Regions from separate parts of the Streptomyces sp. NPDC104226 genome, predicted to be linked through region 3. Evidence: predicted binding sites of a transcription regulator. Region 3 holds the regulator's gene; each other region holds the start of a gene.
The links. Region 3 encodes HrcA, which represses chaperone genes, less so after heat shock. Its sites were predicted from a motif close to TTNGCACTCNGNNNNNCNGAGTGCNAA; they were not measured.
Positions count from the first base shown of each region.

Region 1: groES (co-chaperone GroES) is a predicted target of HrcA. The motif match lies at 2,936-2,962, and genes of this name have one in related genera.
Region 2: groL (chaperonin GroEL) is a predicted target of HrcA. The motif match lies at 1,747-1,773, and genes of this name have one in related genera.

Region 1 covers NZ_JBVJMS010000006.1:241,736-251,827, reverse strand. The annotation lists gene ACZ60J_RS20480 (ester cyclase) at 1-591, shown strand, start outside; gene groL (chaperonin GroEL) at 718-2,349, opposite strand; gene groES (co-chaperone GroES) at 2,486-2,794, opposite strand; gene ACZ60J_RS20465 (response regulator transcription factor) at 3,391-4,074, shown strand; gene ACZ60J_RS20460 (sensor histidine kinase) at 4,067-5,458, shown strand; gene ACZ60J_RS20455 (LCP family protein) at 5,516-6,781, shown strand; gene ACZ60J_RS20450 (FtsW/RodA/SpoVE family cell cycle protein) at 6,769-8,196, shown strand; gene ACZ60J_RS20445 (polysaccharide deacetylase family protein) at 8,187-8,891, opposite strand; gene ACZ60J_RS20440 (polysaccharide deacetylase family protein) at 9,080-10,045, opposite strand.
Region 2 covers NZ_JBVJMS010000005.1:105,445-115,536, forward strand. The annotation lists gene thrC (threonine synthase) at 1-636, shown strand, start outside; gene ACZ60J_RS16910 (ubiquitin-like small modifier protein 1) at 671-949, shown strand; gene ACZ60J_RS16915 (cold-shock protein) at 1,361-1,570, shown strand; gene groL (chaperonin GroEL) at 1,939-3,561, shown strand; gene ACZ60J_RS16925 (phosphoribosylanthranilate isomerase) at 3,754-4,365, shown strand; gene ACZ60J_RS16930 (alanine/glycine:cation symporter family protein) at 4,484-5,944, shown strand; gene ACZ60J_RS16935 (Uma2 family endonuclease) at 6,051-6,653, shown strand; gene ACZ60J_RS16940 (pyridoxal-phosphate dependent enzyme) at 6,704-7,717, opposite strand; gene ACZ60J_RS16945 (GHMP family kinase ATP-binding protein) at 7,638-8,708, opposite strand; gene ACZ60J_RS16950 (Rossmann-like domain-containing protein) at 8,705-9,562, opposite strand; gene ACZ60J_RS16955 (ABC transporter ATP-binding protein) at 9,574-10,092, opposite strand, start outside.
Region 3 covers NZ_JBVJMS010000015.1:165,480-175,571, forward strand. The annotation lists gene holA (DNA polymerase III subunit delta) at 1-67, shown strand, start outside; gene rpsT (30S ribosomal protein S20) at 433-699, opposite strand; gene lepA (translation elongation factor 4) at 944-2,809, shown strand; gene ACZ60J_RS36375 (AMP-dependent synthetase/ligase) at 3,064-4,956, shown strand; gene hemW (radical SAM family heme chaperone HemW) at 5,065-6,267, shown strand; gene ACZ60J_RS36385 (DUF3097 domain-containing protein) at 6,527-7,324, opposite strand; gene ACZ60J_RS36390 (MBL fold metallo-hydrolase) at 7,353-8,078, opposite strand; gene hrcA (heat-inducible transcriptional repressor HrcA) at 8,242-9,258, shown strand; gene dnaJ (molecular chaperone DnaJ) at 9,259-10,092, shown strand, end outside.

The sequences.
Region 1 (10,092 bases), on a different contig from region 3:
ACGCTCATCGGCAGGGACCGCGACTCCAGCACCCACTACCTGGACCTCGTCGAGTTCCCCTCGTACGAAGAGGCCATGAAGAACTCTCAGCTCCCGGAAACGGACCGGATGTTCCAGGAGATGGTGGCGCTCTGCGACGGCATGCCGAAGTTCATGAACCTCGACGTGGTCCGCGACGAGTACCTCAACAAGCTCGTCGTGAACCGCTTCCTCGAGGAGGTCGTGGGCAAGGGCGACTTCGACGCCGTCGAAGAGTGCATCGCGGCCGACTACATGACCCACGACATCATGGAGCGCCCCGGCGAAGGCCACGGCCGGGAGGGCATCCGCAAGACCGTCGGCATGTGGCGGGACGCCTTCGACATGACCTTCGACATGACGCGCCAGCTGGCCGAAGGCGACTGCGTCACCACCCTGTGGGACTGGAAGGGCACCCACAAGGGCGAGTTCATGGGGGTCGCGCCCACCGGCAGGGAATTCACCATGTCGGGCTGTACGACCTGCCGGATCGAGAACGGCCAGATCGCCGAGGACTGGTGGTACTACGACGCCCCGGGCCTGATGCGCCAGATGGGCATGATGCCCGGCTGACGCTCCACGCGGGGCGGGCCGCACACGGGAAAGCCCCGGTCACCACCGCTTGGCAGCGGTGACCGGGGCTTTGCCGTGCTTACTGCTTACCGACTCACTGACTCTCTGACGAGGTCAGCGGCCGAGTCAGTGGCTGTGGCCGTGGCCACCGTGGCTGTGACCGGCGTCGGCCTCTTCGTCGGCCGGCTTCTCGACGACCAGGGTCTCGGTCGTGAGCAGCAGGGACGCGATGGAAGCGGCGTTCTCCAGCGCGGAGCGGGTGACCTTGACCGGGTCGATGACGCCGGCCTTGACCAGGTCGCCGTACTCGCCGGTGGCGGCGTTGAAGCCCTGGCCCTTCTCGAGCTCGGCGACCTTCGAGGTGATGACGTAGCCCTCGAGGCCGGCGTTCTCGGCGATCCAGCGCAGCGGCTCGACGGCGGCGCGGCGCACGACCGCGACACCGGTGGCCTCGTCGCCGGACAGGCCGAGGTTGTCCTCCAGCACCTTCACGGCGTGGACGATCGCGGAGCCACCGCCGGAGACGATGCCCTCCTCGACCGCGGCGCGGGTCGCCGAGATGGCGTCCTCGAGACGGTGCTTCTTCTCCTTGAGCTCCACCTCGGTGGCGGCGCCGACCTTGATGACGCAGACGCCGCCGGCGAGCTTCGCCAGGCGCTCCTGCAGCTTCTCGCGGTCCCAGTCCGAGTCGGTGGACTCGATCTCGGCCTTGATCTGGTTGACGCGGCCGAGGACCTCGTCGGAGGAGCCGCCACCGTCGACGATGGTGGTGCCGTCCTTGGAGATCGTGACGCGGCGGGCGGAGCCCAGGATGTCCAGACCGGCCTGGTCGAGCTTGAGGCCGACCTCCTCGGCGATGACGGTGGCACCGGTGAGGGTGGCCATGTCCTGGAGCATCGCCTTGCGGCGGTCACCGAAGCCGGGCGCCTTGACGGCGACGGCGTTGAAGGTGCCACGGATCTTGTTGACGACGAGGGTGGAGAGCGCCTCGCCCTCGACGTCCTCGGCGATGATCAGGAGCGGCTTGGAGGCGCCGGCCTGGATGACCTTCTCCAGCAGCGGCAGGAGGTCCTGGATGGAGGAGATCTTGCCCTGGTTGATCAGGATGTACGGGTCATCGAGGATGGCCTCCATACGCTCCTGGTCGGAGACCATGTACGGGGACAGGTAGCCCTTGTCGAAGGCCATGCCCTCGGTGAACTCGAGCTCCAGGCCGAAGGCGTTGGACTCCTCGACGGTGATGACACCGTCCTTGCCGACCTTGTCCATCGCCTCGGCGATGAGGTCACCGACCTGCTGGTCCTGCGCGGAGAGCGCGGCCACGGCGGCGATGTCGGACTTGTCCTCGATCGGACGGGCGGTCGCGAGGAGCTCCTCGGAGACGGCCTTGACCGCGGCGTCGATGCCCTTCTTCAGGGCGGCCGGGGAAGCACCCGCGGCGACGTTGCGCAGACCCTCGCGGACCAGCGCCTGCGCCAGGACGGTGGCGGTGGTGGTGCCGTCGCCCGCGACGTCGTTGGTCTTGGTCGCGACCTCCTTGACGAGCTGCGCGCCAAGGTTCTCGTACGGGTCGTCGAGCTCGACCTCACGCGCGATGGTGACACCGTCGTTCGTGATGGTGGGAGCGCCGAACTTCTTGTCGATGACGACGTTGCGGCCCTTGGGACCGATCGTCACCTTGACGGTGTCGGCGAGCTTGTTGACGCCACGCTCAAGGGCGCGACGGGCGTCCTCGTCAAACTTGAGAATCTTCGGCATGGGAGCGGTTCAGCCCTCTCGTTGCTATCCCCGGCCGCTCACCGCGACCGCCTGTCCAAAACGAACTACGCCCCTCGCCGCCCGGCTTCAGCAGGGGTGACCAGGGGCGTAGCTCACAACACAACTGGAGAAGTGATTACTTCTCGACGATCGCGAGCACGTCGCGGGCCGAGAGGACGAGGTACTCCTCGCCGTTGTACTTCACTTCGGTGCCGCCGTACTTCGAGTACAGGACGACGTCGCCGACGGTGACGTCCAGCGGGAGACGCTGGCCGTCCTCGAAGCGACCCGGGCCCACCGCGAGGACGACGCCCTCCTGGGGCTTCTCCTTCGCGGTGTCCGGGATGACCAGGCCAGAGGCCGTGGTCTGCTCGGCGTCGAGCGGCTGGACCACAATGCGGTCCTCGAGCGGCTTGATGGCAACCTTGGAGCTGGTGGTCGTCACGATCTGACCTTCCGCTTCGGAGATCCGGAGTTAACTGTCTGGGTGGCGAGCTTGTCGATCCGTCGTCGCGGGTGCCGGATCCACTGTCGCAGGGTTGGCACTCACCAGGGGCGAGTGCCAGACGCGAGACTATTCCGGGGATTAGCACTCGGTCAAGCGGAGTGCCAATACGCGCCGCTGGGTTTCGCAGCCGGACCCGCCTGCCGGGGCCCCGGACCCCGCTCCCCGGGGGCGCCGCCGGCCCTTGGCTCCCTGCGGCACCGTTGCCGGGGACCAGTCCCCGGACCCCTGCTCCTCAAACGCCGGAGGGGCTGGATGAGGCGTTTGAGGCGCGGGGTCTGGGGCGGAGCCCCAGGGGGGTCCGGGCGCAGCCCGGGGAACGGGCGAAGGGCGGGTAGGGGACTCCGCCCCGCAGGGCCCACCCACCCGCACGCGCCCACCGGACCGGGGAACGGGCGGCCGTGGCCGCACCCCCGCCCCACCACCGCCGGACGGAGTCCGGCGCAGCGGCGCGAAGCCGGGGAGGCCCTCCAGGGCCGAGCCGCGCGAGCGGCGCGTGAAGGAGGAACGGGTGCCCGGTATGTGACGCTTGGGGGATGCGGATCCTGGTCGTCGAAGACGAAGTCAGCCTCGCCGATTCACTGCGGCGCGGCCTCTCCGCCGACGGCCACTGGGTCGACCTCGCCCACGACGGCCACCGCGGCCTGGACCTGGCCCTCACCGGAGGCCCGTACGACGTGGTCCTCCTCGACCTGATGCTCCCGGGCCTCTCGGGCTACGAGATCTGCACCCGGATGCGGTCCCACGGCGTCGCCACCCCCGTGCTGATGCTGACCGCCAAGGACGGCGAGTACGACGAGGCCGAGGGGCTGGACTCGGGCGCGGACGACTACCTGACGAAGCCGTTCTCCTTCGTCGTCCTCGCCGCCCGCCTCCGCGCACTCACCCGCCGCACGGCCACCGCCGCCCGGCCCGCCGTCCTCCAGGCCGGCGACCTCGTGCTCGACGCGCAGGGCCGCCGCTGCCGCCGGGGCACGCACGAGATCGAGCTGACCGCCCGCGAGCTCGGCGTCCTGGGCTGCCTGATGGAGCAGCCCGGCCGGGCCGTCGCCAAGCAGGACATCCTCGACGAGGTCTGGGACGGCCCGCACGGCATCGACCCGAACATCGTCGAGGTCTACGTCTCCTCGCTCCGCCGGAAGATCGACGTCCCCTTCGGCCGCCGCTCGATCCTCACCGTGCACGGCACCGGCTACCGGATGGCCCCCGACGGTGGCTGAGCCGCGCGGGCGGGGCAGCCGCCTCGGCAGCCTCCGCGCCCGCGCCGCCGCGGCCGCCGCCCTCGCGATGGCCGCCGTCCTGGCCGCCGGCGGGCTGTGGCTCTACACCCTGCTGCGCGCCAACCTCATCGAGAACACCACCGGCCGCACCGAGCTCGCCGCCCGCAAGGTGGCCGCCCAGTACGACACGGGGAGCCTCCCGGCCGCCGGCCGGCTGCCCGCGCCCGAGGACGGGGTCGACCTGGTCCTCGTACGGAACGCCGCCGGGACGGTCGTGGCCACCAGCGGGGACCTGAAGGACACCCCGGAGCTCACGGAGCTGAGCCCCGCGCCCGGCCGGGACATGCGCTCGGCCGTGCTGCCGCCCGCGCGCCCCGGCGCGCAGCGGCGCGTGGTGGTCGCCGTGGACGCGCCCGGCCCGCCGGGGGCGCACGACCCGCACACCGTCTACGCCGCGACCGTGCTCGGCGACGTCGACGACGCCAACCGGGCCGTCGCGCTCGGCCTGCTGGCGGGTGCGCCCCCGCTGATCGCCTTCTCGGCGGCGCTGGCCTGGTGGGTGACGGGCCATGCGCTGCGCCCGGTCACCGCGATCCGCACCGGGCTGGCGGCGGTCACCGGGAGCGAGCTGGACCGGCGGGTCCCGGACCCGGGCGGCGCCGACGAGATCGCGCAGCTGGCCCGGACGGTCAACGAGACGCTCGACCGGCTGGAGCGCAGCGACGCCCGCCAGCGGCAGTTCACCGCCGACGCCTCGCACGAGCTGCGCAACCCCCTCGCGGCCGTCCGGTCCCGGCTGGAGGTGGCGCTGCGGGACCCCGACCGGGAGTCGGTGGCGGCCGCGCTGGCCGATACCGAGCGGCTGCAGGGCATCGCGGCCGATCTGCTCCTGCTGGCCCGGCTGGACGGCGGGCCCGCGCCGCGCACCGAGCCGGTGGACCTCGCGCTGCTGGCCGCCGAGGATGCGGCGCGGCGCCCGGAGCCCCGGGTGCCGCTACGGCTGGACGCGCGGGCTCCCGTACCGGCCGCCGGGGATCCGGCGCGGCTGGAGCGGGCGCTGGCCAACCTGGTGGACAACGCCCTGCGGTACGCCCGTACCGGGGTCGTGGTCCGGGCCTTCGCCGAGGACGGCTGGGCGCTGCTGGAGGTCGCGGACGACGGGCCGGGCATCCCGGAGGCCGACCGGGACCGGGTCTTCGAGCGGTTCGTGCGGCTGGACGCGGACCGCAGCCGGGCCGGCGGCGGCACCGGCCTGGGGCTGGCCATCGCCCGGGAGATCGCCCGGGCGCACGGCGGCGAGGTCGGCGCGTTCCCCGCACCCGGCGGCGGCGCCCGCCTGGTGCTGCGCCTGCCCGCCCCGGCCTCGGACCGCCCCCGCCTCTGAAGGCGCCTTCAGGACCCTCAGGTTTCCTTCAGCACCGCTCCCCCAGCATCGGGATGCATGAGCGCCCACCGCAGGAAGACCCGTGCCCCGAAGCCCCCGGTCCGCGCGTCCCGCCGCCGCAGGCTCACCCGCACCCTGCTGGCGTCCGGCTGCGCCCTGGTGGTGCTGGCGGGGGCGACGGCCTGGTACCTGTACGACGACCTCGCCTCCAGCATCGGCAGTTCCAAGGCCCTGGAGGGCGCCGAGAAGTCGCAGCACGGCGACACCAACATCCTGCTGATGGGCCTGGACAGCCGCCGGGACCAGAACGGCGAGGACCTCCCGCCGGCGGTGCTGGAGAAGCTGCACGCGGGCGCGAGCTCCGACGTCGGCGGCTACAACACCAACACCCTGATCCTGCTGCACGTCCCCGGCGACGGGAGCCGGGCGCAGGCCTTCTCGGTGCCGCGCGACGACTCCGTCGTCCTGCACGGGGTGCCCGGTTTCACCGGCAAGGCCAAGATCAAGGAGGCGTACGGCCGGGCGAAGGCCAAGGCCGAGGAGAAGCTCTCGGCCCAGGGGGTCACGGACCGGCGGCAGCTGGAGCGCGAGGGGCGCGAGGCGGGCCGCAAGGCGGAGCTGGATACCGTGCGCGCCTTCCTGGGGGTGCCGATCGACCACTTCGCCGAGCTGAACCTGGCCGGTTTCTACCACCTCGCGGATGCGCTGGGCGGCGTACCGGTGTGTCTGAAGAAGCCGGCGAAGGACAGCTACTCGGGGGCGGACTTCCCGGCGGGGCGTCAGACGCTCGACGGGCAGCAGTCGCTGGCCTTCGTACGGCAGCGGCACGGCCTGACCATGGGCGACCTGGACCGGACGAAGCGGCAGCAGGCGTTCCTGGCGGGGGCCACGTACAAGCTGAACCAGGCCGGGACGTTCACGGATCCGGTGAAGCTGATGAAGCTGATCGACGCGGCGAAGCAGGACGTCGTCACCGATCAGGGATGGGACCTGCTGGCGTTCGTGAAGCAGGCGAAGAACCTCTCCGGGGGCAACGTGGAGTTTGTGACCCTTCCCATCGAGGGCTTCGATCGGAACCAGAGCGGGGAGATAAACGTCGTAGACGATATGAAGATAAAGCGGTTCATAGCCGAGCGGATCGGGCCCGGGGCCCCTGCGAGCCCGAGCTCGCCTGGCGCCGCTCCTTCCTCCCCGGGCACGCCCCCCGCACCCCAGGGCTCCGCCCCGGGCTCCGCGAGCTCCGCACCGGCGCCCGCGCCTTCACCCTCCCGAAGCAGCGGCACCCCCGCCATCGACGGCGGCGGCGTCCCGTGCGTGGACTGAGACCCCTGACGTCGGCGGGCGCGCGCCGCCGCACGGAAGCACTGCTCCTCGTCCTCGTCCTCGCGGTGACCATTTCCGGCCACGTCTGCGCGAGCCTGGCGATGAACGACGCCCTGCCGCCCAACCTCAGCGGCTTCGTGATCAGCATGACCCTGCTCGCGCTGGTGGGGCACCTGGCCATCCGCCGGTTCGCGGCGTACGCGGATCCGCTGGTCTTCCCGCTGGCCCTGCTGCTGACCGGGCTGGGGCTGGTGCTGCTGCACCGCCTCGACCAGGGGTACCTGGAGCGGTACGGGCCGAAGACCGCCCTGACCGCGCCCGGCCAGCTGATATGGGCGGTGGTCGGCGTCGCGGCCTGCATCGCGGTGCTGGGACTCCTGCGCGACCACCGGCTGCTCCAGCGGTTCATCTACATCACGATGGTCGTCGCGCTGGTGGCCCTGATCGCGCCCGCCTTCTTCGGCGCGGACACCTACGGGGCGAAGCGCTGGATCAAGCTCGGCGGGCTGTCGGTGCAGCCGGGCGAGTTCGTGAAGATCATGATCGCGGTCTTCTTCGCGGGCTACCTGGTGATACACCGCGATGCGCTGGCCCTGTCGGGACGCAAGTTCCTGGGCATGCGGCTGCCGCCGATGCGCCAGCTCGGCCCCCTCATCACGGTGTGGATCGTCTCGCTGCTCGTGCTGGTCTTCGAGCGCGACCTCGGCACCTCGCTGCTCTTCTTCGGCGTCTTCGTGGTCATGCTCTACGTGGCCACCGAGCGCACGAGCTGGATCGTCTGCGGCCTGGTCCTGGCCTCGGCCGGCGCCTTCGTCGTGGGCACGACGGAGCCGCACGTCAAGGCGCGCGTGGCCGCCTGGCTGAACCCGCTGTCGTACTACTGGAAGGACCGGCCGCCGGGCGTCATCTCGGACCAGTCGGCGCAGGCGCTGTTCAGCTTCGGCACGGGCGGCGTCTCCGGCACGGGCCTCGGCATGGGCCATCCCGAGCTGATCAAGTTCGCGGGCCGCAGCGACTTCATCCTGACGACGGTGGGCGAGGAGCTCGGCCTGGCCGGGGTCATGGCCGTCCTGGTCCTCTACGCACTCCTCGTGCAGCGCGGGCTGCGGATGGCGCTGGGCGCGCGCGACCCGTTCGGCAAGCTGCTGGCGGTGGGCCTGTCGTCCGCCCTGGCCCTGCAGGTCTTCATCGTGGCGGGCGGCGTCACGGGCCTGATCCCCCTGACGGGCAAGGCGCTGCCCTTCCTGGCGGCGGGCGGCTCTTCGCTGCTGGCCAACTGGATCATGATCGCCCTGCTGCTGCGCATCTCCGACAGCACCGAACGACAACGCGAGGCGGACGCCCGGGGCCCGGCGGAGACGACGATCACCCCTCTGGTCGAGCCCGCGCCCGAGCCCGTCCCGTCCTACAGGTAGTCCTCCACGCGGCCGATCCGGTAGCCCTGCTCCTGTATGCGGCGGAGCATCCGGGTCGTCATCTCGGTCTCCGTCGTGCCCTTCAGCTCGGCGGGGCCGCGGAAGTGGGCCAGGATGATGTCACCCGGTTTCAGGGCGGAGCCTTCGGCGTACTGGAAGTTGTTGATCTGCATCGACACGCGCCACAGGAGGATCTGGGACACCCCGCACTCGTGCGCGGCCCTGAGCGTGTCGTCGTTGTGGTTGCCGTAGGGCGGGCGGAAGAGCGTCGGCCGCTTGCCGAAGCGCTTCTCCAGGCGTTCCTGCTGCCCGCATATCTCCTTCTTCTGTGCCTCGAAGGACAGGGTCCGGAGATTCGGGTGCGTCAGGGTGTGGTTGTTTATCGTGCTGTCGGAGCCGTTGTCGCGGAGCTTTTCGAAGTGGCCGTAGTCCGACGAGGCGATGTCGTCCGTCAGGAACATGCTGATCGGCAGCTTCAGGTCGGCGGCCATCTTCAGGAACTCGGGGCTCTTCTCCGCGCCGTCGTCGAACGTCAGGAAGACGACCTTGTCGTCCGCCGGGACGGGTATTCGGTCGACGACCTGGACCCGCCCCGCCTTGGCCGGCGGGATCTGGGGTTTGACGGCCGGCTTGGGCGCGTACTGGAGGGGGCCGCTGAGGCCCCACTTCTTGTAGGCCTCGTCCGCCGCGGCCACGGATCCACTGCCCGCGGCTGAGGGGGAGGCCGCCCCCGAAGGCGCCCCCGAGGGCGCCGGAGTCGACCTCGTCTCCGTCGCCTTGCGTCCCATCCGTTCGATCGGATCCACGCTGTCCCCGCACCCCGTCAGGGACAGCGCGAGCGCGCCGGCCGTCAGCGTTCCGGCTACCAACCGGCGCGCGTGCTTCACAAGTAGTCCTCCAGGCGGGCCACGGCATACCCCTTGTCCGTGACGGTCTTCATGACGTGACGGATCATGTCAGTCATGCTGCCCTTCCAGTCTTCCTTGCCCCGGAAGTGGGTGAGGATGATGTCGCCGGGGTGCAGGTCCTTGTCCCACTCCCGCCAGTCCATCCGGTTCGGGAAGGCCTCTTCGTTCCACAGCGGAACGGCCTTGACCCCGCAGGACTTGGCCGCGCGCAGCGTGTCCTCGTTGTAGTTCCCGTACGGCGGCCGGAAGAGCGTCGGACGCTTGCCGAAGGTCTTCTCGATCGTGTCCTGCTGCCCGCAGATCTCCTGGCGCTGCTTCTCGTAGGAGAGCGCCGGCATGTAGCGGTGGTTGAGCGTGTGGTTGTTGAGCGTGACGCCCGCCGCCTGCATCTCCTTGAAGTACGGGTAATTGTCCCGGACCAGGTAGTCGCTCAGGAAGGCGGTGTACGGGAGCTTCAGCTCCTGCATCATCTTCAGGAACTCGGGGTCCTTCTCGGACCCGTCGTCGATCGTCAGGAAGACGACCTTGTCCTCCGTGGGGACGGTCGTGAAGACCGGGGGCAGCTCGTCCTGGCCCTCGACCTCGAAGCCGTCGCGGGTGGTGATCTCCGGCTTCTCCTTGGGCGCCTGCGGGGCGACGAGCGGCGGCTTGGCGAGCCCCCACTTCTTCGCGGCGACGATCCTCGCCTGCTGGAGGGCCTTCAGCTTCTCGGCGTAGGTGCCGAGCGCGCCGGCCGCTCCGGCCTGCTCGCCCGCGGCGCCCGCGGCGGCCTTCGCCTTGGCCGCCTTGTCCGGAGTCTCGGATCCGCCGGCCCCGCACCCCGTGGCGAGTGCGGCGACGAGCAGTGCGGCCATCGCGGCCGTACCCAACCGGCCGCGCGCGACTGCCGCGATCCGGTGACCGTGTTGCGTCTTATGTTCCGTTTGTCGGACTAGCTGCATAGTCGGGGATCTTTACACCCTTCACGCACGCGCCGCGGGCGACACCG
Region 2 (10,092 bases), on a different contig from region 3:
TGGGGCTTCGTCAACGTCAACCTGCGCCCGTACTACGGCGAGGGCTCCAAGACCCTGGCGTACGAGATCTGCGAGCAGCTCGGCTGGCAGCTGCCCGACCAGATCGTCATCCCGATCGCGTCCGGCTCGCAGCTCACGAAGATCGACAAGGGTCTGCAGGAGCTGATCAAGCTCGGCCTCGTCGAGGACAAGCCGTACAAGATCTTCGGTGCCCAGGCCGAGGGCTGCTCGCCCGTCTCGACCGCCTTCAAGGCCGGTCACGAGGTGGTCCGCCCGCAGAAGCCGAACACCATCGCCAAGTCGCTGGCCATCGGCAACCCGGCGGACGGCCCGTACGTCCTGGACATCGCGCGCCGCACCGGCGGCTTCGTCGAGGACGTCAACGACGAGCAGGTCGTCGAGGCCATCAAGATCCTCGCGCAGACCGAGGGCATCTTCGCCGAGACCGCGGGCGGCGTGACCGTCGGCGTGACGAAGAAGCTCATCGAGAACGGTCAGCTCGACCCCTCGCTCACCACCGTGATCCTGAACACCGGTGACGGGCTCAAGACCCTGGAGGCGGTGGCCGCCGACAGCGGCCAGACCGCCACCATCCGCCCGAGCCTGGACGCGTTCCGCGCCGCCGGCCTGGCCTGATCCTCCTCCTGCACACCGGAAAGGCAGTAGCGCCATGAGCGTCAACGTCCGCATCCCCACCATCCTGCGCACCTACACCGGCGGCCAGGCCGAGGTCTCCGCCGAGGGCGCGACCCTCGAGGAGGTCATCCAGTCCCTGGAGGCGAGCCACCCCGGCATCGCCGCGCGCGTCCTGGACGACCAGGGCAAGCTGCGCCGCTTCGTCAACGTGTACGTGAACGACGACGACGTGCGCTTCGAGGGCGGGCTGCAGACGTCCACTCCGGACGGTGCCGGCGTTTCGATCATCCCCGCCGTCGCGGGCGGCTGCTGAGGCCCTCGGAGCCCCGTAGCGCTCCGCACGTCGCGGAAACCGAGTTGCCCCCTCCGTTACCAAACGGAGGGGGCAATTCTGCTTGGTTGGGCGCGGTAGAGTTGGGGAAGTCCCCTCCGCTGTTCTTGCCCGCCGCATATGAGCGGGTCGCGTGAGGGTTGACATTGAGTCAACATGCAAGTGCGCTATGGGTCGTTGGTGGTGTTTGTCCGGCCCGAGTTGCCCTGGAATATTCCTGGTTTTCACCCTATTTCAATCTTTTGCCGTGTCCAGAATTCTCGTCGGAATGACCTGTTGCAGACAGCAGCGGTGCGGATACATTCAGCCCCGGTCGAGGCGTTCCGGCGCAAGTTCTGACCCGGGACCGCGAAGTGCGGTCCTGCGCAAGGGCCAGTAATAGGGGAGTTAGGCATGGCTCAGGGCACCGTCAAGTGGTTCAACGCGGAGAAGGGCTACGGCTTCATCGCGGTCGACGGTGGTGCGGATGTGTTCGTCCACTACAGCGCCATCCAGATGGACGGGTACCGCACCCTTGAAGAGGGTCAGCGGGTCGAATTCGAGATCTCGCAGGGCCAGAAGGGTCCGCAGGCGGACATGGTCAAGCTCGCCCCCGTCGGCTAGTCCGGGCGCGATCGACCACCGACACGTACGCGGCCACGCACGGCGGCCGCGCACGACGGCACAACGGCATCTGTACGAGGGGCCCACATCCTGGACACGGGATGCGGGCCCCTCGTGCGTGAGGGCTCCGGGGCCCTTGCGGTGTCCGGGTGTTCATCCCGGGTTGCCCGAAGCCGCTTGCACTCGGGGGGGCCGAGTGCTAATCATTGGCGTTAGCACTCTCCGAGTGAGAGTGCTACTAAACGAGGACCGGGTCGGTGAGGCCCGCAGGGTCCGGCGGGAAGAAACCGCCGGGCACGCAGGCCGTCCGTCGCGGGCGCGGGCGCGGTCCGGGAGCAATCCACCGCTGTCCGGGAGGACCACTTCAGATGGCCAAGATCATTGCGTTCGACGAGGAGGCCCGCCGCGGCCTCGAGCGTGGGATGAACCAGCTCGCCGACGCCGTCAAGGTCACCCTTGGCCCCAAGGGTCGCAACGTCGTCCTTGAGAAGAAGTGGGGCGCCCCCACGATCACCAACGATGGTGTCTCCATCGCCAAGGAGATCGAGCTCGAGGACCCGTACGAGAAGATCGGCGCCGAGCTGGTCAAGGAAGTCGCCAAGAAGACGGACGACGTCGCCGGCGACGGTACGACCACCGCCACCGTCCTCGCCCAGGCGCTCGTCCGCGAGGGCCTGCGCAACGTGGCCGCCGGTGCGAACCCGATGGCCCTCAAGCGCGGTATCGAGAAGGCCGTCGAGGCCGTCTCCGCCGCCCTGCTGGCGCAGGCCAAGGACGTCGAGACCAAGGAGCAGATCGCTTCGACGGCCTCCATCTCCGCCGCCGACACCCAGATCGGCGAGCTCATCGCCGAGGCCATGGACAAGGTCGGCAAGGAAGGCGTCATCACGGTCGAGGAGTCGCAGACCTTCGGCCTGGAGCTCGAGCTCACCGAGGGCATGCGCTTCGACAAGGGCTACATCTCGGCGTACTTCGCCACCGACATGGAGCGCATGGAGTCGTCCCTCGACGACCCGTACATCCTGATCGTCAACTCCAAGATCGGCTCGGTCAAGGACCTGCTGCCGCTCCTGGAGAAGGTCATGCAGTCCGGCAAGCCGCTGCTGATCATCGCCGAGGACGTCGAGGGCGAGGCGCTCTCCACCCTCGTCGTCAACAAGATCCGCGGCACCTTCAAGTCCGTCGCCGTCAAGGCCCCGGGCTTCGGTGACCGTCGCAAGGCCATGCTCGGCGACATCGCCATCCTCACGGGCGGCACGGTCATCTCCGAGGAGGTCGGCCTCAAGCTCGAGAACGCCGGTCTCGACCTGCTCGGCCGCGCCCGCAAGGTCGTCATCACCAAGGACGAGACCACCATCGTCGACGGTGCCGGTGACAGCGACCAGGTCCAGGGTCGCGTCAACCAGATCCGCGCCGAGATCGAGAACTCCGACTCGGACTACGACCGCGAGAAGCTGCAGGAGCGCCTGGCGAAGCTCGCCGGCGGTGTTGCGGTCATCAAGGCCGGCGCCGCGACCGAGGTCGAGCTCAAGGAGCGCAAGCACCGCATCGAGGACGCCGTTCGCAACGCGAAGGCGGCCGTCGAAGAGGGCATCGTCGCCGGTGGCGGCGTGGCCCTGCTGCAGGCCTCCTCGGTCTTCGAGAAGCTCGAGCTCACCGGCGACGAGGCGACCGGCGCCAACGCCGTCAAGCTCGCGCTGGAGGCCCCGCTCAAGCAGATCGCCGTCAACGGTGGTCTCGAGGGTGGCGTCGTCGTGGAGAAGGTCCGCAACCTGGCCGTCGGCCACGGCCTGAACGCCGCGACCGGCGAGTACGTCGACATGATCGCCGAGGGCATCATCGACCCGGCGAAGGTCACCCGCTCCGCGCTGCAGAACGCGGCGTCGATCGCGGCCCTCTTCCTCACCACCGAGGCCGTCATCGCCGACAAGCCCGAGAAGGCCGGCGCCGCTGCCGGCGGCGGCATGCCGGGCGGCGACATGGACTTCTGATCCACCCCGGGCTCCGGCCCGACGGTAGATCGGCTGTTCGCACCACGTACCGAGGGCGGCACCCTCTCCTCACGGAGGGGGTGCCGCCCTCGGGCGTTCGCGCGGGCCGCGGGGCCGTCTCTTTCGGACCGTGCCGTGTCCGGCCCCTGGGGCGGGCCGCACCGGCCGCCCGAGCTTTGGTTGACTGCAGGTATGACTGATGTGTTCGTCAAGATCTGCGGGCTCAAGACCGCGCACGACGTCGAGGTCGCCGTGGCCGCCGGAGCCGATGCCGTCGGCTTCGTGTTCGCGCCCGGCAGTCCCCGTACGGTCGATGCCGCGACGGCGCGGGCGCTGGTCGCCGGGGTGCCGGACGGGGTGCTGACCGTGGGGGTGTTCCGGGGGCAGTCCGTCGCCGAGGTGCGGCGGTTCGCGCAGGAGAGCGGCGTACGGGGCGTGCAGCTGCACGGCGAGGAGGGCCCGGAGGAGTTCGCGGCGCTGCGCGCCGAGGGGCGCACCCTGCTGCGGGCGACGGCGCAGCACGTGGAGCGCTGCGGGGAGTACGGGGAGGACCTGCTGCTCCTCGACGCCCCGGACCCCGGCTCCGGCAAGCCGTGGAACTGGGGCTCGGCGGAGTTCACCGCGCCCGCGGGCCGCTGGCTCCTGGCGGGCGGGCTGACTCCGGCCAACGTGGGCGAGGCCCTCGACGTCACCGGGGCGTGGGGGGTGGACGTCTCCAGCGGCGTGGAGAGCGAGCGCGGGATCAAGTCCCCGGACCTCATCCGCGCCTTCATCGCGGCGGCGCGGGGCGTCCAGCGGCCGTGAGGGGCGTCCAGCTGTGGTGAGGAGGGGGCGAAGGGCGGGCGGTGAGGGCCTTCCGTCCCTTCGGCGACGGACGTAGGTCCCTGTCCGCGGGCCTTCCGCCCCGGGGAGACTTCGCATCATGGACACTCTGGATTCGGTGATCGTCAACGTCAACGATCACCTCTGGACCTACCTGCTGATTCCGCTGGTGGTCGGTGCGGGCCTGTACTTCACGGTCCGCTCCCGGGGTGTGCAGCTGCGCCTGCTTCCGGAGATGTTCCGGGTGCTGAAGGAGAAGACCCCGCCGCGCGCCGACGGCCGCAAGCAGGTCTCCTCCTTCGGCGCCTTCACGATCTCGGCCGCCGCGCGCGTCGGTACCGGCAACATCGCCGGTGTCGCCGCCGCCATCACCCTGGGCGGCGCCGGCGCCGTCTTCTGGATGTGGATGATGGCGCTGATCGGCGCGGCCTCCGCCTTCGTGGAATCGGCCCTCGCCCAGCTCTACAAGGTGCGCAACGCCGGCGGCGCCTACCGGGGCGGCCCCGCGTACTACATGCAGCGTGCGCTCGGCAAACGCTGGCTCGGAGTGCTCTTCGCGGTGACGATCACCGTCACCTTCGGCTTCGTCTTCAACGCCGTACAGGCCAACACCATCACCGCCGTGGCCGCAGGCTCGCTCGCCGACGCGGACGGGTCGAACTGGTTCGGCCCCTCCCTCGGCGTGCTGCTGGCCGCACTGCTGGGCCTGGCCGTCTTCGGCGGGGTCAAGCGGCTCTCGTCCGTCACCACGGTCCTGGTCCCGGTCATGGCGATCGTCTACCTGCTGCTCGGCGCGGCGGTGGTCCTCCTCAACATCACCGAGTTCCCCCGGGTCATCGCGGACATCGTCGGCGGGGCCTTCGGCTTCCGCGAGCTGGCGGCCGGCGGCGTCGGCGCGGCGATCCAGCAGGGCATCCGGCGCGGCATGTTCTCCAACGAGGCGGGCCTCGGCTCCGCCCCGAACGCGGGCGCCGCCGCCGAGGTCTCGCACCCGGTCAAGCAGGGCCTCGTACAGTCCCTCGGCGTCTTCTTCGACACCCTCCTCGTCTGCACGATGACGGCCTTCATCGTCCTCGTGACCAACCCGGAGCTGTCCGGCCGCCAGGGGGCGGACCTGACGCAGACCGCGCTCAGCGACACGCTGGGCGGGTGGGCGGGCCACCTGCTCACCGGCGTCGTCTTCATGCTCGCCTTCAGCAGCATGATCGGGAACTACTACTACGGCGAGACCAACATCCAGTTCATCACCCGCAAGCGGTGGGTCCTGCCCGGGTACCGGGTGCTGGTCCTGTCGGCGGTCGTGCTGGGCTCGCTCGGCTCGGTGTCGGTCGTCTGGAACCTGGCGGACGTGTTCATGGGCCTCATGGCCCTGATCAACCTGGCCGCGATCATCCCGCTGTCGGCCATCGCCTTCCGCCTCCTGGACGACTACCTCGCCCAGCGCCGGGCGGGCCTGGAGCCGGTCTTCACCCGCGACCGCATGCCGGACCTCAAGGGCATCCAGTGCTGGGACCCGATCCGCACGACGGTCCCGTCCTCCCAGGCCCCGGAACGGGTGTAGCGGGGGTTTTCGTACCCCGATCGTGGGACGTTGAACGAAGCGGCCGCATGCCGTGAAACCGTCGGTCTACGCTCGCTGGCATATGCCGAGCGAGAGGAAGCCCGCGATGGCCGCAGCCATGGTCGAGCCCGGCCCGAACGCCGACGGCCGCACGTGGGAGTACCTCCTGCAGAGCTGGCGTGACCTGGACGTGCCGGAGGGCTGGCGCGCGGAGATCGACCGAGGGCAGATCACCTTGGGGCCTCCGCCCCACCGCCACCACAACGGAATCGCGGCCAAGGTGCATCGTGCCCTGTACGGGGTGGTGCCGCCCGAGTGGGGTGTCTACCAGATGCTCGGCATCCACATCTCGGCGCTGGGCAAGCTCTACGTGCCCGACCTGGTGGTCGCCCCGTCCGCGCTGGTCGAGGCCGTGGAAGCCGATGTCTCCGATCCCGTCGACGCGGCCGACGCTCTGCTCGTCGTCGAGGTCACCTCCAAGAGCAATGCCGAGGACGACCGCAAGAAGAAGCTCTGGGCCTACGCCCACGCCCCCGTCCCGGTCTACCTCCTCATCGACCGGTTCGACGAGCACGGCCCCACGGTCACCCTGTTCACCGAACCCCAGAACGGCGCCTACAAGCACGCCGCCCGCGTGGCCTTCGGTGACGAGCTGAGCCTCCCCGAGCCCTTCGTGCTGGTGCTCGACACGGGGAGTTTCCCGCACTGATCCGCTAGCCCCCAGAAGCGCGTCCGAAGCCCTGACCGCCCGAGCGCAGTTCACGCGGGGGCGCGGTTCCAGGGCATCCGTGACCATGGCAGGGACAGGGCGCTGCGGTCGGTCACCTCGTGCGGGGTGAGGGCGGCGATCGGGGTGGCCTCGTGGTGCCTCGCGTAGACGGTGTCGACGTAGCGGTGGCCGGTGTCGGGGGCGATGAAGAGGACCGTGCGGTGCGGCGAGCGCTCGCGCTCGTGGCGCGCCGCGAGGTAGCCGGCGCCGGTGGACAGCCCGGCGAAGACCGCGTGCCGGCGCAGCAGGTCGACGCTGCCGGCGAGGGCGGCCTCGAAGGAGACCCAGTGCAGGGTGTCGTAGAGCTCGTGCGCGACGTTCCCGAAGGGGATGGAGCTGCCGATCCCGGCGATGATCATCTCGGGGTCGCAGACGTGCTCGGAGCCGAAGGTGACGCTGCCGTACGGCTGGACGCCGACGAGTTCGACGTCGGCCCGTCCCGGGGCCGTTCCCCCGGCGTCCTCGCGGAGGTAGCGGGTGAGGGCGCCGGTGGAGGCGCCCGATCCGACCCCGCCGACGAGGGTGAGCGCCTGCGTGCCGGTGGCCTCGCGGATCCGGTCGGCGACGGCCCGGTAGCCGAGGTAGTGGACGTCGTCGTGGTACTGGCGCATCCAGTGGTACTCGGGGTGTGCGGCGAGGATCTCGTGGATCCGCTCGACGCGCCGCTTCTGGTCGAGCTTCAGGTCGCTGCACGGTTCCATCTGCTCCAGCGTCGCCCCGAGGACGGCCAGTTGGGTCCGCAGCACGTGGTCCACCGTGGACGAGCCGACGATGTGGCAGTGCAGGCCGTACCGGTGACAGGCCAGGGCCAGGGCGTACGCGTAGATGCCGCTGGAGCTGTCCAGCAGGGTGTCCCCGCGGCGTACGGCGCCGGTGTCGAGCAGGTGGCGCACCGCCGCGAGGGCGGAGACCACCTTCATCGTTTCAAAGCGCAGGCAGACGAGCCGGTCGTCGAGGCGTATCAGGTCCGGCCGGCCGATCGACTCCGTGATGTGCTGGTCCATGCTGTGCTGGTGCACGGTGGGGGATCTCCTTCGCAGGGGTGGTGCCGGTCGTGAAGGTGCGGGTGGCGGGGATGCCGTGGGCGTCCAGGGCGTGCAGGCAGCCGCGGACGCGGCGGCGCAGCCCGGGTGCGGCCGGGTCGAAGAGCACGCCCGCCACCGCACCGCTGTGCGCGATCTGTACGCCGACCGCCCCGACGCGGCGGGCGAGCACGGTCAGGGCTTCGAACTCCGGGTGTCCGAGGACCTGCTGCCCGCGCCGTGCGCTGGCGGTGGCGACCGCGCCGAGCAGCTGCGCGCTGCCGGTGGCCACGGCCCGGCGCAGCAGCGCGCGCAGCCGCTCGTAGGCGCGTACGTCGCCTTCGGCCGCGTCGGCCGGGTCGGCCGTCGGCAGGGACAGGGTGTCGACGGGTGCGCCCCCGCCGAGGGTGCAGCCGACGACGACCAGCGGCGGCAGGGCCGGGCCGAGGACCTCCAGGACCCGGCCCTCCCGCTGGGCGAACAGCACCGGCGGGCCGTCCAGCATCAGCGGATCGGAGGCGAGTTCGGCGCGTACGGCCAGTCCTGCGACCGTCGGTGGTTCCAGCCGCAGCCCGTACGAGTCCGCGACCGCGCGCACGGCTGCGATGACGTCGCTGCTGGAGCTGCCCATGCCCAGGCCGACCGGTATCCCGCCGGTGAGCCGCAACTCCCCGCCGCAGGGCGGCTGCCCGGTCCGCCGCGCGCACTCCGCGGCCGTGAGGATGGCGGCCCGCGCGGCCTTCGTACGGTCGGCCGGTACGACGGTGAGCGCCGCCGGCTCCGTACCGGGGCGGCGGAGGAACGCGGCGCTGCTGCCGGGGCCCGCCATGGGGAGGGTGACCAGCCCGGCGCACCGGCGCCCGGCGGCGTCGAGGAAGACGCCCTGGAGGATCTCGCCGTGGTGGCAGGGGGCCTGCCCGGCACCGGACGGAGCCGGGAGGGCGGAGACGGTGGTGGCCGCGCCGGGGATCACGCGCCGCCCGCCGTCCGGTAGCGGTACAGGACCGTCTCCTCGGCGCTGAACTGGGAGAAGGGGAAGGGCTCCGCGGACAGGGCGGTCACCCCGGAGCCGAGGAAGGCGCGGGCGACGGCGCTGCCGGTCTGGGCGTAGACGACCAGCGGGATGCCGCGGGAGCGGCAGCGCTCCAGGATGGTGTCGAAGGTGCCGTTGCTCAGGGTCATGCCGGTGGCGACGACGGCCCGTGCGCGCTCCAGCACCTCGTGCATGTCGTCGGTGACGGGGTCGCCCCACTGGGTGGCCTTGAGGTTGAGGTCGCACGGCAGCGGCCGGCCGCCGCGCGCGCGGATCGCCGCCACCAGCGGGTTGACGACGCCGATGAGGCCGACCTCGGCGCCCTCCTCGATGTCCAGCAGCCCGGCGATGGCGGCGTCGCGGGCCGTGGCGCGGAGCTCAGGGGTGCCGGCGGGGAGGGTGACGGGTTCGGCGTCTCCGGCGTCGGCGGCCGCGCGGTGGGGGCGGGTCTCGGAGAGGTAGGCGTCGAGGGCGGCGATGCGCAGGGGGCGCGGGGCCTCGCGCAGCAGGGCGTCGAGCGGGGTGCCGGAGGAGTCGCGGCAGATCGCCGGGTCGATCTCGCCGGCCTCGAACGCGCAGCCGCCGAAGGAGCCGCCGAGGCGGACCAGGACGTACTGGTTGAGGTAGGTGGTGTCGCCGCCGGCCAGGCGGGTGCCGTGGTGGATCCAGAAGACGCTGGTCGCGACGAGCGAGGAGGGCGACGGGCCGTACGCACCGGCCAGGACGGCCTCGACGAGCGCGTCGACCGAGGCGGAGGGGGCGGGGGCGGTGGTGGTGGTCGGGGGCGGGGTCATGGGGTTCCCTTTCACGGAGCGGGTTGGGGGCCCGTTGCAGGCGTCATGGCCGGAGCCGGAGCCGGAGCTGGAGCTGGAGCCGGAGCTGGAGCCGGTGTCGGGGCCGGAATCGAAGCCGGTGCTGGTGCTGGTGCTGACGTTGGTGTCGTTGTCGGCGTCTGGGGCGCGGCCGGTGTTGGTGTCGTGGCCGGGGCCGGGGCCGGAGCTGGTGCCGGTGTTGTGGGCAGTGCGGTTGTTGTGGCCGTCACCGCCGGCGGCGCCGGGGTGGTGAGGGGGCCGTGGTAGCTGAGTTGTGGGTGGCCGTGGGGGTTGGTGGTGAGTTCGGCGTCGACCTCGAAGACCTCGGCGAGCCGTTGCGCCGTCAGGACGGTGGCCGGCGGGCCGGAGGCGATCAGGCGGCCGTGGTGCAGGAGCAGCAGCCGGTCGCAGTACCGGGCGGCGAGGGACAGGTCGTGCAGGGCGACCAGGACCGTCTGCCCGGTGCCGGACAGCAGCTCCATCAGCTCCAGCTGGTGTTTGACGTCGAGGTG
Region 3 (10,092 bases):
TCCGGAGTACGCCTTGGAGAAGGCGGTCGTCGCGGTCGCCCGGGCCGCACGCACCCGCCGGGGCTAGCCCCGGCCCCCAGCTGCTGCGGAGCGGGTGCGGGAGGTGGGTCCTGCGGGGCGAAGTCCCCTCCCCGCCCTTCCACCGTTCCCCGGGCTCCGCCCGGACCCGCCCCCGCCCGGCGGGCGGGCCAGCAGGGCGCAGCCTTCCACGAGCCGAGATCCTCGGGTGCGCCCGTACGGGAGCGCTGCGGGTGGGCCCGCATGCCGAAGGCCCCGGCCGCTGCCCTGGGGAAGGGTGGCGGACGGGGCCTTCGGTTACTTCTCGGTTTGCGCCGCACTCGCGTGGCGAACGCTTCGTGCGCGGCGCGGGGTGCCGGTCGGGAGCGGGAGAGAGGGCCCGCTGGGTCCTTACCCGGCGATCACATCAGGAGCTCAGCCCTGAAGGGAGGCAACCTTGGTGGCCAGCGCCGACTTCTTGTTGGCGGCGGCGTTCTTGTGGATGACACCCTTCGAGACGGCCTTGTCGAGCGCACGGGAAGCGGCGCGGGAAGCCACGGTGGCCTTCTCGACGTCACCGGCGGCGACGGCCTCGCGGGCCTTGCGGATGGCGGTCTTCAGCGAGGACTTGACGGCCTTGTTGCGAAGGCGAGCCTTCTCGTTCGTCTTGTTGCGCTTGACCTGGGACTTGATGTTCGCCACGAAAGAGCCTTTTCAGGTTCAGAGATTCGATCTTCGGATTGTGTCCCGCAGAGCTAGAGGGCACACGAGACACAGCTGCTCAGGCTACCAGGTGCCTTCCGACCGGCCCAAACCGAGCGCACTCCCCGGTTCATGGGACCATGGGAGCCTGCGTATAGATCCGACTAGACCCGACCAGATCTGATTTCGCGCAGACCGACGCCCACCCTTCGTTCCGACTGCGACCCGAGAATCAGGACACTGCGTGCCCGCGATCCCCAGCCACGTGCCCGAGCCGAGCCGTACCGACCCGGCGCTGATCCGCAACTTCTGCATCATCGCGCACATCGACCACGGCAAGTCGACCCTCGCCGACCGGATGCTCCAGCTCACCGGCGTGGTGGACTCGCGGCAGATGCGCGCGCAGTACCTCGACCGCATGGACATCGAGCGTGAGCGCGGCATCACGATCAAGTCCCAGGCGGTCCGCCTGCCGTGGGCGCCGACCGAGGGCCCGGGTCAGGGCCAGACCCACATCCTCAACATGATCGACACCCCCGGGCACGTCGACTTCACGTACGAGGTCTCGCGCTCCCTCGCCGCCTGCGAGGGCACGGTGCTCCTCGTGGACGCCGCCCAGGGCATCGAGGCGCAGACCCTCGCCAACCTGTACCTGGCGATGGAGAACGACCTCGCGATCGTCCCGGTCCTGAACAAGATCGACCTGCCGGCCGCCCAGCCGGAGAAGTTCGCCGAGGAGCTCGCGAACCTGGTCGGCTGCCAGCCCGAGGACGTCCTGCGGGTCTCCGCCAAGACCGGTCTCGGCGTCGAGGCGCTGCTCGACAAGGTCGTCGCCACGGTTCCGGCCCCGGTCGGCGTCAAGGACGCCCCGGCCCGCGCCATGATCTTCGACTCGGTCTACGACTCGTACCGCGGTGTCGTGACCTACGTCCGTGTCGTCGACGGCCAGCTCAACAAGCGCGAGCGCATCCGCATGATGTCGACCGGCGCCACGCACGAGCTGCTGGAGATCGGTGTCTCCTCCCCGGAGATGACCCCGGCCGACGGCATCGGCGTCGGCGAGGTGGGCTACATCATCACCGGCGTGAAGGACGTGCGTCAGTCCAAGGTCGGTGACACGATCACCAGCCTGAACAACGGCGCCACCGAGGCCCTGGGCGGCTACAAGGACCCGAAGCCGATGGTCTTCTCGGGCCTGTACCCGCTCGACGGCTCCGAGTACCCGGACCTGCGCGAGGCCCTGGACAAGCTCCAGCTCAACGACGCCGCGCTCGTCTACGAGCCGGAGACCTCTGCGGCGCTCGGCTTCGGCTTCCGCGTCGGCTTCCTCGGCCTGCTCCACCTGGACGTGGTCCGCGAGCGCCTGGAGCGCGAGTTCGGCCTCGACCTGATCGCCACCGCGCCGAACGTGGTCTACCGGGTCGTCCTGGAGGACGGCAGCGAGGTCACCGTCACCAACCCGAGCGAGTTCCCCGAGGGCAAGATCCGGGACGTCTTCGAGCCGGTCGTCAAGGCCACCGTGCTCGCGCCCACCGAGTTCATCGGCGCGATCATGGAGCTCTGCCAGACCCGCCGCGGCACCCTGCTCGGCATGGACTACCTCTCCGAGGACCGGGTCGAGATCCGTTACACCCTGCCGCTCGCGGAGATCGTCTTCGACTTCTTCGACCAGCTGAAGTCCAAGACGCGCGGTTACGCCTCCCTCGACTACGAACCCACGGGCGAGCAGTCCGGCAGCCTGGTCAAGGTCGACATCCTGCTGCACGGCGACAAGGTCGACGCCTTCTCCGCCGTCACGCACAAGGACGCGGCCTACGCCTACGGCGTGCGCCTGGTCGCCAAGCTGCGGGAGCTCATCCCGCGGCAGGCCTTCGAGGTGCCGATCCAGGCGGCGGTCGGTTCGCGCGTCATCGCCCGCGAGACCATCCGCGCCATCCGCAAGGACGTCCTCGCCAAGTGCTACGGCGGTGACATCTCCCGTAAGCGGAAGCTGCTGGAGAAGCAGAAGGAGGGCAAGAAGCGCATGAAGATGGTCGGCTCCGTGGAGGTCCCGCAGGACGCCTTCATCGCCGTCCTCTCCAGCGACGAGTCCGGCGGCAAGAAGAAGTAGCCGCCGCGTCGGCGTCCGATGTGCAGCAGGCCCCCGTGCTCCGGCGCGGGGGCCTGTTTCGTTATGAATCGGCTCCCCAGGGCCTCTTACGCGCCAGGCGGAGGGCCCATAGTCTGATCACTGCTCGTTGGTTACTCGCCAGTTTTATTGGTCGGATGCTGCCAAGCCCTGACTCAGCCACCCACCCTGACCCACCACCCAGTCAGTCCGCCCCTGTGATGAACAGGCCCTGCCGAGTGGTCCGGAGGATGTCCGTGAGCGCCACACAGACCTTGATCGAGAACCGCCCGCCCACCGTGGCGACCCTCTTCCTGGAGCGCGTCGCCGCCACGCCGAACGGCGAGGCCTACCGCTATCCGGTGCCCGCCGCGGACGGCCGGGGCGGCCCGGACGACTGGAAGTCGCTCAGCTGGGGCCAGGCCGCCGAGCGGGTCTTCGCCATCGCGGCCGGACTCGTCGAGCTCGGGATCCAGCCGGAGCAGCGCGTCGCGCTCGCCTCCAACACCCGGGTCGAGTGGATCCTCGCGGACCTCGGCGTGATGTGCGCCGGCGGCGCCGTCACCACCATCTACCCGAGCACGAACGCCGAGGAATCGGCGTTCATCCTCTCCGACTCCGAGAGCCGGATCCTGATCGCCGAGGACGCCGCGCAGCTGGCCAAGGCCCGTGAGCGCCGCGCTGACCTGCCCGAGCTCGCCCACGTGGTGGTCGTCGAGGCCGCCGACGCGGTCCCGGCCGACGGCGACCCCGAGGGCTGGGTGCTCTCGCTGGCCGACCTGGAGGAGCGCGGCCGGGCGTACCTGGCCAAGCACCCCGAGGTGGTCGAGGAGCGGATCGCGGCCATCACCGCGGACCAGCTCGCCACCCTCATCTACACCTCGGGCACCACCGGCCGGCCCAAGGGCGTGCGGCTGCCGCACGACAACTGGTCGTACATGGCCAAGGCCACCGTGGCCACCGGTCTGATCACCAAGGACGACGTCCAGTACCTCTGGCTGCCGCTCGCGCACGTCTTCGGCAAGGTGCTCACCTCCGGCCAGATCGAGGTCGGCCACGTCACCGCCGTAGACGGCCGCATCGACAAGATCATCGAGAACCTGCCGATCGTCCAGCCGACCTACATGGCGGCCGTTCCGCGCATCTTCGAGAAGGTCTACAACGGGGTCGCGGCCAAGGCCAGGGCCGGCGGCGGCGCCAAGTACAAGATCTTCCAGTGGTCCGTCGGCGTGGCCCGCGAGTACGCCAAGGTCACCCAGGACAACTTCCGCCGCACCGGCCGGGTGAGCGCCCCGATGGGCCTCACCGCCAAGCACAAGATCGCCGACACGCTCGTCTTCTCCAAGCTCCGCGAGGCCTTCGGCGGCAACCTGCGCGCCGCCGTCTCCGGCGCCTCCGCCCTCGCCCCCGAGATCGGCTACTTCTTCTCCGGCGCGGGCATCCACATCCTGGAGGGCTACGGGCTGACCGAGTCCAGCGCCGCCTCCTTCGTCAACCCCGGCGAGGCCTACCGCACCGGCACCGTCGGCAAGCCGCTCCCCGGCACCGAGGTCCGCATCGCCGACGACGGCGAGGTGCTCCTGCGCGGCCCCGGCATCATGCAGGGCTACCACGGGCAGCCCGAGAAGACCGCCGAGGTGCTGGAGGCCGACGGCTGGCTGCACACGGGCGACATCGGCGAGCTCTCCGCCGACGGCTACCTGCGCATCACCGACCGCAAGAAGGACCTGATCAAGACCTCGGGCGGCAAGTACGTCGCCCCGGCGGAGATCGAGGGCCAGTTCAAGGCGCTCTGCCCGTACGTCTCCAGCATCGTCGTCCACGGCGCCGACCGGAACTTCTGCTCCGCGCTCATCGCCCTCGACGAGCCCTCCATCCTGGTCTGGGCCGCCGAGAGCGGCCTGGAGGGCAAGACGTACTCCCAGGTCCTGGCCGCCCCCGAGACCAACCGCCTCATCGAGACCTACGTCCAGACCCTCAACGAGGGCCTCCAGCGCTGGCAGACGGTCAAGAAGTTCCGCCTCCTGCCGCGCGACCTCGACGTGGAGCACGGGGACCTCACCCCGAGCCTCAAGCTGAAGCGGCCGGTCGTCGAGCGCGAGTTCAAGCACCTCATCGAAGAGATGTACGAGGGCTCCCGGGAGGCGTAGCGGCGGGCGCGGCCCCGGGGCTCCCCGGGTCCGCGCGGGACCGTAAACGACCTTGGGGCAGTGCGGGACAATGGGCCCATGCCTTCCGCACTGCCCGACGGTGAACCCATGCCCGAAGACGGCTCGCTGCCGCCCCACGCCCTGGCGGGAGCCGGGGAGCGGCCGCTCGGGTTCTACCTGCACGTTCCGTACTGCGCCACGCGCTGCGGATACTGCGACTTCAACACCTACACGGCCACCGAGCTGCGGGGCACCGGAGGCGTGCTCGCCTCCCGGGAGAACTACGCCGACACCCTGATCGACGAGATCAGGCTGGCCAGGAAGGTGCTCGGGGACGACCCGCGGGCCGTGCGGACGGTGTTCGTGGGCGGCGGTACGCCCACGCTGCTGCCCGCCGGGGACCTCGTACGGATGCTCGCGGCGATCCGCGAGGAGTTCGGGCTGGCCGAGGACGCCGAGGTCACCACCGAGGCCAATCCGGAGTCCGTGAACCCGGAGTACCTGGCCGAGCTGCGCGCGGGCGGCTTCAACCGCATCTCCTTCGGCATGCAGAGCGCGAAGCAGCACGTCCTGAAGGTGCTCGACCGCACGCACACCCCCGGGCGGCCCGAGGCCTGCGTCGCGGAGGCGCGGGCGGCGGGCTTCGAGCACGTGAACCTGGACCTGATCTACGGGACGCCGGGGGAGTCGGACGAGGACTGGCGCGCATCGCTGTCGGCGGCCCTGGGGGCCGGGCCCGATCACATCAGCGCCTACGCGCTGATCGTGGAGGAGGGCACCCAGCTCGCACGGCGGATCCGGCGGGGCGAGGTCCCGATGACGGACGACGACGTCCACGCGGACCGGTACCTGATCCTCGACTCGGTGATGGCCGAGGCGGGGTACTCCTGGTACGAGGTCTCGAACTGGGCCACCTCCGAGGCCGGGCGGTGCCTGCACAACGAGCTGTACTGGCGCGGCGCCGACTGGTGGGGGGCCGGGCCCGGAGCGCACTCGCACGTGGGCGGGGTGCGGTGGTGGAACGTGAAGCACCCGGGGGCGTACGCCGCCGCTCTCGCGGAGGGGCGCTCCCCGGGCGCGGGACGCGAACTCCTCTCCGAGGAGGACCGGCGGGTGGAGCGGATCCTGCTGGAGCTTCGCCTCGTGGACGGGGTCCCGCTGTCCCTGCTGGCCCCTGCGGGGCTGGCAGCGGCCGGCCGAGCCCTGGCGGACGGGCTGCTGGAACCGGCCCCGTACGAGGCCGGGCGGGCCGTGCTGACGTTGCGGGGGCGTTTGCTGGCCGACGCGGTGGTCCGGGACCTGGTCGACTGACCCCGTCCGGGGGTGGGCCGGGCCTGCGGGGCGAGGTCCCCGCAGCACCCTTTGCCCGCTGCGCGGGGCGAGGTCCCCTACCCGCCCTTCGCCCGTTCCCCGGGGCTGTGCCCCGGATCCCCCGGGGCTGTGCCCCGGACCCCGGGCCTCACACGCCGGCGGGGCTGGATGTGCCGCAGCGCGGACCGGGTCCGGGCGGAGCCCGGGGAACGGTGGAAGGGCGGGTGGGGGACTGCCCCGCAGGGCCGCTTTCCCGGGGCTATGCCGTCACGTGGTCGATGAGGTGCTCCACCGCGCCCAGGAGGGTGGGCTCCAGGTCCTTGTACGAGGTCACGCGGGACAGGATGTGCTGCCAGGCGGCGCCGGTGTTCTCCGGCCAGCCCAGGGCGCGGCAGATGCCCGTCTTCCAGTCCTGGCCGGGCGGGATCACCGGCCAGGCGCGGATGCCCAGGGCCGAGGGTTTCACCGCCTGCCAGACGTCCACGTACGGGTGGCCCACGATCAGGACGTGCGGCGAGGTGGCGGAGGCCGCGATGCGGGACTCCTTCGAGCCGGGCACCAGGTGGTCCACCAGGATGCCGAGGCGGGCGTCGGCACCGGGGGCGAAGTCGGCGACGACGGACGGGAGGTCGTCGATGCCCTCCAGGTACTCCACCACGACGCCCTCGATGCGCAGGTCGTCGCCCCACACCCGTTCGACGAGTTCGGCGTCGTGGCGGCCCTCCACGTAGATCCGGCCCGCCCGCGCCACCCGCGCCCGGGCCCCGGGGACGGCGAGGGAGCCCGAGGCCGTACGGGCCGGGGCGGCCGGCCCCCGCGCCGGGCGGGTCAGGGTCACCACCGCCCCGTCCAGGAGGAAACCGCGGGGTTCGAGGGGGAATGCGCGGCGCTTGCCGAAGCGGTCCTCCAGGGTGACCGTGCCCGCCTCGCAGGCCACCACCGCACCGCAGAAGTCCGTACCCGCCACCTCGACCACCAGATCGGGATCGGCCGGCACCTCCGGCGCGGGCTTGGAGCGCTTCCACTGCGGGGTCAGGTCGGGGGAGTACTCACGCATCCGGCCGAGGGTAGGAGAGCGGGCCGTCTCAGGTGTCCGACACGCCGAAACGCGCCGCCAGTGTGTCGCGTTGGGCACGCACGAAGGCCGCGTCGACCACCGCTCCGTGACCCGGTACGTACAGAGCGTCGTCCCCGCCCAGGGCGAGGAGCCGGTCCAGGGCCGCCGGCCACTGCCGCGGCACCGCGTCCGGACCCGCCTGCGGCTCGCCCGACTCCTCGACCAGGTCGCCGCAGAAGACCGCCTCGCGCGCACCGGGCACGAAGGCGGCCAGATCGTGCCGGGTGTGCCCAGGGCCCACGTTCGCCAGCAGCACCTGCACCCCGCCCAGGTCGAGCGTCCACTCGCCCGACACCAGGTGCCGGGGGAGCACCAGCAGATCCGCCGCCTCGGCCGCCTCGGCCTCCGCGAGACCGTGCCGGACCGCGTCCGCCCGTAGCTCGTCCCGGCTCGCGGAGAGCAGGGCGTCCAGCCCGACCGGACCGTAGACCTCGGCGCCCGCGAACGCCGCGCCGCCCAGCACGTGGTCGAAATGTCCGTGTGTGAATGCGAGATGGGTCACGCGCCGGCCCGCCAGCCGCTCCGCTTCGGTGCGCACCAGCGCACCCTCCCGCAGGCAGGACCCGGGGTCGATCAGGAGGGCGGAATCCTCTCCCACCACCAGTCCCACGGTGCAGTCCCACACCGGCAGGCGTCGCCGGCCGGTCCGTTCGGTGAGCCGTTCCCAGCCCGCCTCTTCCCAACGCACGTCCATGCCGCGACGCTACCTTGGCGGGCCGCCCTTGCTAGGGGTGTACCACCCCGCCGTACACTGACCGGGGGATCTCTGGCACTCGAACGCTCAGAGTGCCAGCAGGCGGCGCCTCGGGCGGTGCCTGCCGAAGCCGCGAACGACGGAAACGATGGAGGTGTGCGCGATGCTCAGCGAACGCAGACTCGAAGTGCTGCGCGCCATCGTCCAGGACTACGTCGGGACGGAGGAGCCGGTCGGCTCCAAGGCGCTCACCGAGCGGCACCGGCTCGGCGTCTCGCCCGCCACCGTGCGCAACGACATGGCCGTGCTGGAGGACGAGGGCTACATCGCCCAGCCCCACACCAGCGCCGGCCGGATCCCCACCGACAAGGGCTACCGCCTCTTCGTCGACAAGCTGGCGGGGGTCAAACCGCTGTCGACGCCCGAGCGCCGGGCCATCCAGAACTTCCTCGACGGGGCCGTGGACCTCGACGACGTCGTCGGCCGTACGGTGCGGCTGCTCGCGCAGCTCACCCGGCAGGTCGCCGTCGTCCAGTACCCCTCGCTCACCCGCTCCACCGTCCGGCACGTCGAGCTGCTCTCGCTGGCCCCGGCCCGCCTGATGCTCGTCCTCATCACGGACACCGGCCGGGTCGAACAGCGGCTCGTCGACTGCCAGGCCCCCTTCGGCGAGGCCTCGCTCGCGGACCTGCGGGCCCGCCTCAACAGCCGTGTGGTCGGCCGCCGGTTCACCGACGTGCCGCCGCTGGTGAAGGACCTTCCGGAGTCCTTCGAGAACGAGGACCGGGTGACGGTGCGAGCCGTCCTCGACACCCTCCTCGAAACGCTGGTCGAGGAGGCGGAGGAGCGGCTGATGATCGGCGGCACCGCCAACCTCACCCGCTTCGGACACGATTTTCCCCTGACGATCAGGCCGGTGCTCGAAGCGCTGGAGGAGCAGGTCGTGCTCCTCAAGCTGCTGGGCGAGGCCAGTGAGTCGGGAATGGCCGTAAAGATCGGGCATGAGAATGCCTACGAGGGACTGAACTCCACGTCCGTCGTCTCGGTCGGCTACGGTTCGGGCGGCGAAGCAGTCGCCAAACTCGGCGTGGTCGGACCGACCCGCATGGACTACCCCGGAACGATGGGAGCGGTACGCGCAGTGGCACGTTACGTCGGACAGATCCTGGCGGAGTCGTAAGTGGCCACGGACTACTACGCCGTTCTCGGCGTGCGCCGCGACGCATCGCAGGACGAGATCAAGAAGGCATTCCGGCGGCTCGCCCGCGAGCTGCACCCGGATGTGAACCCCGATCCCAAGACGCAAGAGCGTTTCAAGGAGATCAACGCCGCCTACGAGGTCCTCTCGGACCCGCAGAAGAAGCAGGTCTTCGACCTCGGCGGCGACCCGCTGTCCTCCTCGGGCGGCGGCGGAGCCGGCGGCTTCGGGGCGGGCGGCTTCGGCAACTTCTCCGACATCATGGACGCCTTCTTCGGCCAGTCCTCGCAGCGCGGACCGCGCTCGCGGACCCGCCGCGGCCAGGACGCCATGATCCGCCTCGACCTGGAACTGGACGAGGCGGCCTTCGGTACGACCAAGGACATCCAGGTCGACACGGCCGTCGTCTGCACCACCTGCTCCGGCGAGGGCGCCGCCCCCGGCACCTCGGCGCAGACGTGTGACATGTGCCGCGGCCGCGGTGAGGTCTCGCAGGTCACCCGGTCCTTCCTGGGCCAGGTCATGACCTCGCGCCCCTGCCCGCAGTGCCAGGGCTTCGGCACCGTGGTCCCGACCCCGTGCCACGAGTGCGCGGGCGACGGCCGGGTCCGCTCCCGCCGCAGCCTCACCGTCAAGATCCCGGCCGGCGTCGAGAACGGCACCCGGATCCAGCTCGCGGGCGAGGGCGAGGTCGGCCCCGGCGGCGGCCCCGCCGGCGACCTGTACGTGGAGATCCACGAACTGCCGCACCCGACCTTCCAGCGGCGCGGGGACGACCTGCACTGCACGGTCACCATCCCGATGACCGCGGCGGCC